2 regions of the Paenibacillus sp. FSL F4-0097 genome follow, and region 1 is predicted to be linked to the other one. Evidence: riboswitches for the same ligand, from Rfam matches in the RefSeq annotation. Region 1 holds a riboswitch; the other holds the start of a gene.
The links. Region 1 has a riboswitch for thiamine pyrophosphate ahead of MHH86_RS13105 (ABC transporter ATP-binding protein). Riboswitches for the same ligand answer to the same signal wherever they lie in the genome.
Positions count from the first base shown of each region.

Region 2: linked by a shared signal. The riboswitch ahead of MHH86_RS02055 (ABC transporter substrate-binding protein) and the one ahead of MHH86_RS13105 (ABC transporter ATP-binding protein) in region 1 are both predicted to bind thiamine pyrophosphate.

Region 1 is NZ_CP151965.1:2,931,199-2,937,077, reverse strand. It holds gene MHH86_RS13120 (amino acid ABC transporter ATP-binding protein) at 68-820, opposite strand; gene MHH86_RS13115 (amino acid ABC transporter permease) at 834-1,502, opposite strand; gene MHH86_RS13110 (amino acid ABC transporter substrate-binding protein) at 1,556-2,392, opposite strand; TPP riboswitch at 2,615-2,718, shown strand; gene MHH86_RS13105 (ABC transporter ATP-binding protein) at 2,830-3,612, shown strand; gene MHH86_RS13100 (ABC transporter permease) at 3,593-4,369, shown strand; gene MHH86_RS13095 (ABC transporter substrate-binding protein) at 4,366-5,403, shown strand; gene thiM (hydroxyethylthiazole kinase) at 5,445-5,879, shown strand, end outside.
Region 2 is NZ_CP151965.1:456,711-462,589, reverse strand. It holds gene MHH86_RS02060 (hypothetical protein) at 1-1,417, shown strand, start outside; TPP riboswitch at 1,576-1,686, shown strand; gene MHH86_RS02055 (ABC transporter substrate-binding protein) at 1,848-2,897, shown strand; gene MHH86_RS02050 (MTH1187 family thiamine-binding protein) at 2,976-3,269, shown strand; gene MHH86_RS02045 (ABC transporter permease) at 3,266-4,027, shown strand; gene MHH86_RS02040 (ABC transporter ATP-binding protein) at 4,062-4,895, shown strand; gene MHH86_RS02035 (hypothetical protein) at 5,094-5,465, shown strand.

The DNA of each region.
Region 1 (5,879 bases):
AATAATCTACACATGAAAAAGCAGCTCCGGATGATTCCCGAGCCGCTTTTTCGTGTATATTGTCTTTCTACTCTTCTTCACCATTCAGTCTGTTCAGAAATTGCAGAGCCCGGGGATTCTTCGGATGCTCCAGCACTTCTTGCGGAGTCCCTTGCTCTAAGATATGACCACCATCCATCAAAATGATCCGGTCCGCTACATCGGCGGCAAATTTCATCTCGTGGGTCACAATCACCATAGTCATACCTTCTGCCGCTAATTGTTTGATAACCTTAAGCACTTCCCCTACCAGCTCAGGATCGAGCGCCGAAGTGGGCTCATCAAACAATAACACTTCTGGATCTACTGCCATAGCCCGGGCGATGGCCACTCTCTGCTGCTGTCCACCTGACAGCTGATGTGGATAGTTATCAGCTTTATCTGCCAAACCCACCTTAGCCAGCAGCTGAAGCCCCCGCTTGCGCGCTTCTTCCTTGGATCGTTTCAGGACAGTTACCTGTCCCTCCATCACATTGCCAAGCGCAGTCATATGCGGAAATAAATTATACGATTGAAAGACCATCCCTGTTTTCTGACGAAGGGCCAATACGGAATTCTGAGGAATTTTCTTATGATCTGTAAAATTGATGGTGATATCACTGAGCGACAGGCTGCCTTGATCCGGGATTTCCAACAGATTAAAACAGCGCAGCAGTGTAGTCTTCCCGGAGCCAGATGGCCCAATAATGACAAGTACCTTTCCATGCTCCATTTTCAGATCAATACCCTTTAACACTTGGAGTGCGCCGAAGGATTTATGCAAATTAATGATTTCAATCACAAGTATCTCTCCTTTAGGTCGCAGAGTAACGATCGAGTCGTTTCTCCAAGTAATTTTGCAGCGCCGACAGCACAGAACAGAACACTAAATAAAACAATCCTGCTTCGGAGTATACCAGCAGAGGCTCATAAGTGGTAGAGGCTACCTGCTGTGCGGTTCTAAACATCTCCGTATAGGTGATGATCGCTGCAAGCGAAGTATCTTTAACCAAGCTAATAAAGGAATTGGATAACGGCGGTACAGAAACGCGCGCAGCTTGTGGCAGAATTACGCGGCGCAGAGCCTGCCCACGAGTCATCCCGACTGAGAAGGCAGCTTCCCATTGGCCTTTATGTATCGACAGGATAGCAGCGCGTACGATTTCCGATGAATAAGCCCCTACGCTAAGAGTAAATCCAATGGTGGCGGCAATGAAGGGGTCGAGTACAATACCAACAGCCGGCAAACCATAAAATATAATAAATAGCTGCACTAACAATGGGGTTCCTCGAATAACCCACACATAAAAACGGGCGATTAGCTTCGGAATTACCCACGGTGAAAGACGTGCCAGCGCGGTTAGGATCGCCAAAATCAATCCAAGCACAAAGGAAAGTAGCGCCAACGGAATGGTAAAAGCCACCCCGGCTTTTAGCAGGGGTAGCAGTGTGTCTAAGAAAATTTGTATTTTGCGGTCATCCATTATTCAGACATCCTTTTTAGCTTCCAGGCTTAATTAGCCTTGCTAGCCTTGTATTATTTTGAAACGTCAGCTCCAAAGTATTTCTCGGAAATTTTCAAGTACGTTCCATCACTCTTCATCTCTGTAATCGCATCACTGACCGCTTTCACCAGCTCATCATTGCCTTTCAGGAATACTGCGGCACTTTGTGATCCTTCAGGAATCTCATCAACCACTTTAATTTTTGCATCTGGTTTTTGTTTTTTTAGATCCAGATAAGACAAGCCATCATTCACAGTTGCATCAATACGTCCCGAAGTCAGCAGATCCATCGCTTGATTGAAACCGTCCGTAGCTACGATTTCAGCACCGTTCTCACGAGCGATGTCGGATAAGTTACTTGTCAGGGATTGTCCGGCTTTTTTACCCTTAAGATCGGCAAAGGTCTTAATATCCTCATTGTCTTCGCTCACGATCAATACTGCTTTGGATACGATATAGGGTTCAGAGAAATCATATTTCACTTTGCGATCTTCGTTAATGGAAACTTCATTAAAGATTACATCAAACCGTTTCGCATCCATTCCAGCGAAAATACCATCCCACTGAGTTTCAAAAAATTCAGCTTTAACACCTAAACGTTTTGCTACTTCTTCAGCAATTTCCACGTCAAAACCAGTCAATTTCCCCGCAGTGTCATGATAAGTAAAAGGCGCATAAGTCCCTTCTGTACCTATCCGCAATTTGCCGCTGGCTTTCACAGCCTCCAAACTGTTTTGCGCTGAAGATGCTGCTCCACCATTCGTTCCAGCTGTAGGTTCAGCAGCCGTATTGGTATTCGAATTATTGCCGCAAGCCGCTATAAGGACCACGGTTAACGCCAATATAATAGTTAAACTCCATTTTTTCATTATTAAATCCCCTCTCTCTACCCGGATTTTTTCCGGTAAATTGAATAGTACACTGCCATCACATGATCGTCAATACTTTTTTCCGATTATATACATCGGAATTATAATATTAACTAGATTCCTACCTATATCTTACCCAATCTTGGATTAATCCTTCACTTCTTTCTCTCTTTACTTCTCAGAAAGATATGGTATATTTATTAACAAATTAATATGGACCTGTTATTTCACTAGGGGAGTCGGCCGACTGAGACGGAGCTTCAAGCTCCGGACCCTTGGAACCTGATCTGGATCATACCAGCGGAGGGAAGTGGAGCAGAATTTTCATCAAGCATGTTAAGTGTTATTATGCAGAATGAACTTTTTGACCCATTCATTTCCTCTGGAAATGGATGGGTTTTTATTTGTTTAGGCGCTCCACAAAAATTTTAGGAGGTTTGATCATCACGACCATTTTATCTATTCAAGGCCTAACCTACTCTTTTCCGGAATCTGAGCAACCCCCTGTATTCGCAGATCTATCCATGGATATCAGGCAAGGGGAATTCGTCTCCGTAGTAGGTGCTAGCGGATGCGGGAAAAGTACATTTTTCAAAACGATTGCCGGTTTACTCGAACCTACTCACGGAAAAATAAAACTCTCTACGCACCCGTCAACCGCTAGTCGTTTAGGCCAGATCGCTTATATGCCTCAGCAGGATTTATTGCTGCCTTGGAGGACAGTGCTCGACAACTGCCTTTTGCCTTGGGAGATCAAGCCCAGATTCAATAAACAAGAAACGATCACTCAGATTCGGGAAATGTTGACCCGCTTCGGCTTAGCAGATGTAGAGAAGGCTTATCCCCATGAACTTTCGGGTGGAATGAAACAGCGAGTCGCATTTCTGCGCACCTTAGTGGCTGGAGGCGGAAGTGGTCTTATGCTGCTGGATGAGCCCTTTGGCGCTCTCGATGCCATGACCAAACGCGAGATACACCGTTGGCTGTTGGAGTTATGGGGTGAATTGAATCAGACGATTATGCTCATCACTCATGATCTGGAGGAAGCACTATTGCTCAGTGACCGGATTTATTTATTATCTGGCGGTGCGCACAGCGAATTACAGGAGATCGTTGTGGATTTACCAAGGCCAAGACATTATAAGATGAACTACGAACCCCGGTTTATAGCACTGCGTGCAGAGCTGGAGCGGAGATTACATGCGACCTATACCTTTTAAAAAACATCTAGACAACTATGGTCCCTTCCTTCTTCTGGTACTGCTCATTCTTGTAATCTGGGAGTCAGCTGTTCGCCTTCACATGATTCCAGCCTTTATTCTCCCTGCACCTTCCTCTATTGGAATCGCATTGATCGAGCACAGGCAATTATTATTTGGACAGCATTTATTGGCGACGTTACAGGAGATACTGGTGGGTTTTGTCCTTTCTGTTATTTGTGGTGTATTGCTGGGCACTGGAATGTTCCTGTATCGCCCCATAGAAAAGGCCATCTATCCCTTTCTTATCATTAGCCAGACGATCCCATTAATTGCGCTATCCCCCATTTTTATTATGTGGTTCGGATATTCGCTGTGGAGCAAAGTGGCTGTGGTGTTTTTGACGGCTTTTTTTCCAGTCGTAGTGAGTACATATGATGGACTTCGTACAAGTGGCCAGACTTACAAGGACTTATTATTAACATTTGGTGCAAACCGCTGGCAGCTGCTTGTCAAAACCCAAATTCCACTGGCGTTGCCTGCTTTTTTCTCTGGCTTAAAGCTGTCCATTGTATACTGCGTCATCGGAGCTACTATCGGGGAATGGCTCGGCGGCAGTAAAGGACTCGGTTACTTCAGCCGCAGAATGGCCGGAAATATGCAGAGCGATGAAATGTTCGCGGCTGTATTTCTGCTGTCCGCGCTTGGTGTGGTGCTTTTTCTGGCGATAGCTTTACTCGAACAATTATTTTTAAAGAAAAGAGGATCAAACCAATGAATCATTTAAAATCCCCACAACGAGGACTTATTTCTGTATTTCTAGTATGCACACTTTTGCTCTTAAGCAGCTGCGGGAAGGCAGACAAGATAAATAACAACTCCCAAACCGATCCCTCCAATACCGAAAATAAGCAGTCACACAAGCTGACGATTATGCTTGATTGGTATCCCAATGCCGTTCATTCCTTTCTATACGCTGCGCAACAGCAAGGTTTTTTCCAAGAGGAAGGTTTGGATGTCGAGATCAAAATGCCTGCAGACAGCAATGATTCCCTAAAGCTTGTTGCAGCGAATCAAATTGATCTAGCGCTCAGTTATCAGCCTCAGGTACTTATGGCACGCGGCGAGAAAATCCCTGTACGTTCGATTGCAGCAATCGTGCGGCATCCACTGAATCATCTGATGGTTCCTCAGGCTGGCAGTATTCATAGTCCAAAAGAGCTCGCGGGAAAACAAATCGGCTATTCCTCCATTCCGCTCTATGAAGCGATGATTCGGACAATGATCCAGAGTGATGGAGGCGATCCTTCATCCGCCAAGCTGATTGACGTAGGTTTTGACCTCATCCCTGCGATCTCTACTGGACAAGTAGACGCAATAATGGGCGGGTTCATCAACCATGAACAACTAATCCTTGAAAAAGAGGGACATCCGGTCACTTCGCTTAATCCAACGGATTACGGAGTGCCTGACTATTATGAGCTTGTGCTGGTGGCCAGCGAACAAGGATTGCAAAATTCTGAAGCCTACTTTAAAAAATTTCTAAATGCCATTACAAAAGGACAGGAATTTGTGGAGCAGAATCCTGAACAAGCCCTGGATTTACTGGTTGCACATGAAGATGCAACTTCACCGCTCGACAAGGAGATTGAGAAAAAAAGTCTTGAGATTCTGCTGCCGCTGATGAATGCTGGCGATCAATCTTTTGGATATCAAGACCCGACATCTTGGGAAAAGGTTCAGCAGTGGTTATCCACCAACAATCTTCTACCAGAGGATATTAAAGCACAGGAAGCTTTTATCAATCTGTAATGTTTAGTTAGTTGTTCATACAAGCTTGAGGAGGAATTATGATGAGTTATTTAGCCAAAGTACGGGAATCCAACCCGTTGATCCACAACATCACTAATATTGTGGTAGCCAATTTCTCAGCCAACGGTCTGTTGGCGCTTGGCGCCTCTCCCTTTATGGCGGATGCCCACGAAGAAGTGATCGACATCGCCGCTATGTCGTCTGCTGTAGTTCTAAATATCGGCACACTCAATGATTACGCCATTCAATCTATGTTGCTTGCTGGTAAATCCGCTAATAAACACAGGGTTCCCCTAGTGCTTGACCCGGTAGGTGCAGGCGCAACTTCTTATCGGACCGCTGTCACTCAAAAGCTAGTGAATGAGATGCAAATCACCGCACTGCGGGGGAATGTGGCTGAAGTCGCTAATGTCATTGGAGAGAGTTGGTCCATTAAAGGGGTGGATGCTGGCGAAGGTGAAGGCGATGTAGTCCTT
Region 2 (5,879 bases), 2.5 Mb from region 1:
TGCGCTTATGCAGTTTATATTTCCCTTCTCTATAAAAAAGGGCGATTCTAAGCAGCTTATCCAGCAATTACAGGACGACGGATTCACACGTTTTTTTCTGGATAACAAAGAACTGGAAGCTGCCTATTATGGAGAAGGTTACTGTGTTTCCCATGAACGAATGGAGCGCACCTATTTACCGTTTGCCGCACACGTCCTTTTTCCGCGCAGGAAGGATGCCGACTCGTTTCGCCGTTTTTCCAGAGTAAATAATCTCGACTGCATTCTGGAGATTCCGCAGCAATCTATATTTTTCAAAATTCTCTCGACGGATATATTCATATGTCCCTTTCAGCTTGGATTCGTGACGATACGTGTCCAGCTGGAGGGGGATTCGATTCCCTTTAGTATTGCCCTAGAATTCGCGGATCGTTTCCGTGCGCTAGAGAAAACCTTCATACAGGATGACTACACTTATATTCATTGCGGGGAACAGACCTATGAGATGGTAGAGGATTTTGTCTTCCGAAATTTGGTGGATGGACTGGAGCCATATCTGGATCAATCGGATATCAATGGGGCTTATTTTGAGACCCTTCCTTTTTTCGTAGATGAAAGAATGCAGGTGCAAGCTTTTTACGGCTTTCAGAATGAAGAAGGTTCTGATGAGATTAGTGTAAATCTACGCTATCGCGCCTCACAGCTTGATGGAATTGATCTGAACGGAAAGCCCTATGCCAGTGCAAGCGATCCAGCGTATATTGCAAACTATTGTCATGAGCATTCCTATAATCGCTGGGGCCCAGACACGTATTATATGATGAATGAGCAGACCTTTTGCTGCATGACCCGGGCTGAACAGGAGATTGCTGTTAGTCTAGCCAACCAGATGTACGGGCAATATTATTACGGATTTTTACTCAATATTTTCCACAAAATCGTTCTGCTGAAGCTCGCCAATATGCACTCCCGACTTCGGATTAATCATGATTATGAGGAAATAGACAATCTAATCTACTCCATTAATAAGTTCTCGGCAAAGTTCTACTTCTTGGAGTTGATTTCCCAGTCGCAGGGCCGGGAGATATTTCTTCAGCTGCGTAAAGTATACGGAAACGACGCTTTGTTCGAGGAAGTGAAAGAAACCTTAAATGATCTGTTTCAGTATCAGGATAAGTTTCAGTCCAAGCGACGGGATAATCTGCTGATGATTCTCACTGTATTTACGGTAGTAAGCGGGATTTACGGCATGAATCAAGTCATTGACGATCTGGATGGAAAAATCCAATGGAGTAAAATGATTGGTTATTCCCCCTTTGAATTTCTTGCCCTCTTCGTGATCATGAGCGGGATTCTGATCAGCGTTGTCCTCACGCTAGGGGCGCTGGTTAGTGAGCTTAAACGGCGTCACCGCAAGAAATATAAAGATCTAGACTAGCAAAAAAGAAACTACTGGATTGGAAAAATTCAGGAGTGCACTACTAGACATTCCGAGTACAGCCGTCTATAATACACCGTATGCGAGAAATATAAGACATTAAGTATAGGTACAAAACTTATGCTTACTTATATTGCACATAGAAATACCCGTTAACTTCATAGAACCAGGGGTGCTGGAATTGGCCGGCTGAGATTGTATCCCACAAGATACTGACCCTTATACCTGATCTGGATAATGCCAGCGTAGGAATCGCCAATTGGTTCTGGTCCCTGTGACCTTGACTAACCTTGCGCCAAGCCAGCGTCCCGATCACTCGGGGCGCTTTTTTTGTTAGATCACTAAAAGATGTAGAAAAACGTACATACTACACTTTACGGTTCATGTTGTGAAGACGGGATTCTTGTAACCTTAAAGGAGAGAAGAAGACATGCACCTCAAAAAAGCACTTACGTTGTGCCTCACCTGTGTACTCATTCTTGCCATTGCCGGATGCGGCAGCAACAATGGGAATACAGCCGGAAACAAAGCAAATGCTACTGATCCAACTGCAGCGGCTGGCACGGATGCTCCAAAAGAGCTCACCAAAGTTAAAGTCGCACTCGACTGGACACCGAACACGAATCATACCGGTCTATACGTAGCTAAGGATCTTGGTTACTACGCTGAAGAAGGTCTGGACGTCGAAATCGTTCAACCAGGCGCAGCGGGTTCTGATACTATGGTTACTTCTGGCGAAGCCGCATTTGGCATCAGCGCCCAAGAAGGATTAACGCTAGCCCGTCTACAAGGCGTACCCCTTGTCTCGATAGCAGCTATTATTCAGCATAATACATCGGGATTCGCCGCTCCAGTAGATCGCAATATTAAATCACCAAAGGATTTCGAAGGTAAAACCTACGGAGGCTGGGGCTCACCAGCCGAAGAAGCAGCCATGAAAGCTATCATGGATCCTGAAGGTGGCGATGTGAAAAAGGTGAAGCTGATCAGTATCGGTGAAGCTGATTATTTTACCGCCGTCAAACGTGACATTGATTTCGCCTGGATTTTCTACGCTTGGACTGGCGTTGAGGCTGAGTTGCGTGGCGAGCCATTGGATATGCTGTACTTAAAGGATTATGCGCCACAGCTCGATTATTACACGCCTGTGCTGACGACGAGTGAGAAGCAAATTGCAGATCATCCTGAGCTGGTGAAGGCCTTCATGAAAGCCACATCAAAAGGTTATCAATATGCCATTGATCATCCGGAAGAGGCTGCCGGTATGTTATCGAAGGACGTTCCTGACCTGGACGCCGACCTTGTCCTAGCTAGCCAAAAATGGCTTAGCCCAAAATACAAGGACGATGCTGCCCGCTGGGGCGAGCAAAAAACCGAGGTCTGGCAAAATTACGGCGACTGGATGTATGATCTGAAGTTGCTGGATAAACCGCTGGATGCTGCTAGTGCATTCAGTAATGATTTTTTACCGGCGGAGTAAACAACAATTGTAATGAATTACTTCGTTATCAAAGTTGGCTTTTTAAACTTACCTTATAAAATGAGAGGATTGATTATTGTGGCTAACACCCTACTAAGCATTCAAGTAATTCCAAAAACTCCGAACAATGAGGATTCCATCCCATACGTAGATAAAGCGATTGAGGTCATTCAGAAATCCGGTGTTAAACATCAAGTGAATCCACTGGAAACCACAATGGAAGGTGAGCTTAGCGAGCTGCTGGAGGTTGTGCGTCAGATGCAGGAGGCGTTGATCGAAGCAGGCAGTCCAAGCGTAATTTCGCAGATCAAAATCGCTCATAATCCTAACGGAATCAGCATGGATAAATTGACGGAGAAATATCGGCCGTGAGATCGACCTGGAAGCTAATATGGCCGCCCCTTGTGGCGGTCGTCTTCTTTTTAACCGTATGGCAGCTATCTGTATCTGTATTTCATATTGAATCCTGGATTCTGCCGAGTCCTGCTGATATTGCCCGTGAATCCACCAGTAACGCTTCTGGTCTTTGGGCTCATACGATGGCTACGCTGCGGCTCACTTTAATTGGTTTTCCCATTGGTACGGGGGTAGGCCTGATCGTTGCTTTGCTTTTGCATCTTTTGCCTTGGGCTAGACGGGCTTTTTATCCACTTATTATTCTGAGTCAAAATGTTCCCTCCATCGCGCTCGGACCCCTGCTCATTATCTGGTTCGGCTTTGGTCTTTTGCCCAAAATCGTGCTGATTACACTAGTATGTTTCTTCCCGGTAGCTGTCGCTGCGATGGGCGGTCTGGCCCAAAGTGATCAGGTCATGATGAATTATATGAAAATGGCTGGCGCAAGCAAGTGGCAAATCTTCACCAAGCTGGAGCTGCCCTCTTCTATCCCGGCACTATTTTCCGGCGTAAAAATATCTGCTACTTATGCGGTTATGGGCGCCGTGGTCGCTGAATGGATTGGCGCGGATAAAGGTATTGGCTATTATATGCTTCTGCAGAAATCCGCATATCGTACGGATCGGATGTTTGTTGCTATTGTTATTATTGTACTTTTAAGTCTTGTACTCTTTGCTATTATTGCATTGCTGGAAAAATGGCTGGTTCGCTGGAAGCCGCGCCGTAACTCATAGAAAGGAAGATGCCTGTATGTCTCAAGCGACGCAAATGCAACACAGAACAACAGAAGTCATAAGCTCTCCTGAAGCTCATACCGTGGCACCCGCCCTTGAAGTGAGCGGCATCTCCAAATCTTTTTCCCATCGTCGCCGTGAGACGAACGTTCTGAATAATGTCTCTCTCAAGGTAGAGCAACAAGAGTTCGTTTCGATCGTTGGTCCTTCCGGCTGCGGAAAAAGCACCTTATTCCATATGATTGGCGGCCTTGTGAAACCCGATGCAGGCACGATCCGCATGAACGGTAAGGTCGTTACAGGTCAACGCGGTGAAATTAGTTATATGCCGCAGCAGCCTGCGCTTTTTCCTTGGCGTACGATTGAGGATAATGTGCTGCTTGCTGGGGAGATCAAGGGCGCACTGCGGGATGGAGCCCGCGAGGAAGCGCGCCAGTGGCTTGCCAAGGTTGGGTTAAGCGGTTTCGAACATGCTTATCCGCATATGTTGTCTGGCGGGATGCAGCAGCGTGCAGCTTTTCTCAGAGCATTGCTCGCTCCCCAGGAGCTAATGTTGCTGGATGAACCTTTCAGCGCACTCGATGCACTAACTCGCAGTGAAATGCAGCGCTGGCTGCTTGAGCTGTGGGAAGAGAATCGCCGCTCTGTGCTGTTCATTACTCACAACATCGAAGAAGCGTTGCTGCTCTCTAATCGTATCTATGTATTTTCCGGCCGCCCCGGCTCCATTCTGCATACAGTCGATGTGCCGTTTCCGCGGCCACGCCGTGATGAGATTACGGACTCTCCCGAGTTCATTAAGCTCAAACGCCAGTTGTCACAGTGGATGCGAGAGGAACAAGCTAAAAATAGGCAGCCGCTAGCTTAATCGCTAAGCTCTGTAAACTGATATCGCTGGTATAGCGGTGTCAGTTTTTTTATTTTGCAGCGATAAACTCCAACCCTATTTTCAATGAACGCGGATGTATCTGCTCAATTAAACAAATTTCACTCATCATAGTAGGGATCACATTAAATGTGTGGCGAAAACCGACTCCCTGTTGGTAATGGATAGTAACCGGGCGGGTTGGGGACATTCTACGGGATTTATACCGTTGATTTGTTTCGTCGGGCCGGATTTGGCTCATTCTGCGGGATTTATACCGTTGATTTGCTGCTTCGGGCCGGACTCGGCTCATTCTGCGGGATTTATACCGTTGATTTGATTCTTCGGGCCGGATTTGGCTCAGTCTACGGGATTTATACCGTTGATTTGCTTCGTCGGGCCGGACTCGGCTCATTCTGCGGGATTTATACCGTTGATTTGCTTCGTCGGGCCGGATTCGGCTCATTCTGCGGGATTTATACCGTTGATTTACTTCGTCGGGCCGGACTCGGCTCATTCTGCGGGATTTATACCGTTGATTTGATTCGTCGGGTTGAATTGCACCCGATCTAGGGCATTTTTGCCTTCTATTTCCCACTTCGGCGGAATTCCAGTGACTCAGGGGCATTTTTGCCCTTATTGTTCCTCTTTAGCTTTTAGTTTGAATTAAATACGAGACTATGGCATCACCAGAATCGGTGTTGTTTATTATTATTAATTTGTTTAAAGGTCACAGCTATAGTCGCACTTACATCCTACTCACCACTCTTACACATACTCCCACTACTCACTTTTGCTCCCATTCCTTACCTCAATCCCACTACTTACTCTTACTCTTACTCTTACTCTTACTCTTACTCTTACTCTACTCCTACTCCTACTCCTACTCCTACTCCTACTCCTACTCCTAGTCCTTACCTCAATCTCACTACTCACTCTTGCTCATACTCCTCACCTTACTCCCACTAATCTCTCTTACTCTTCCCC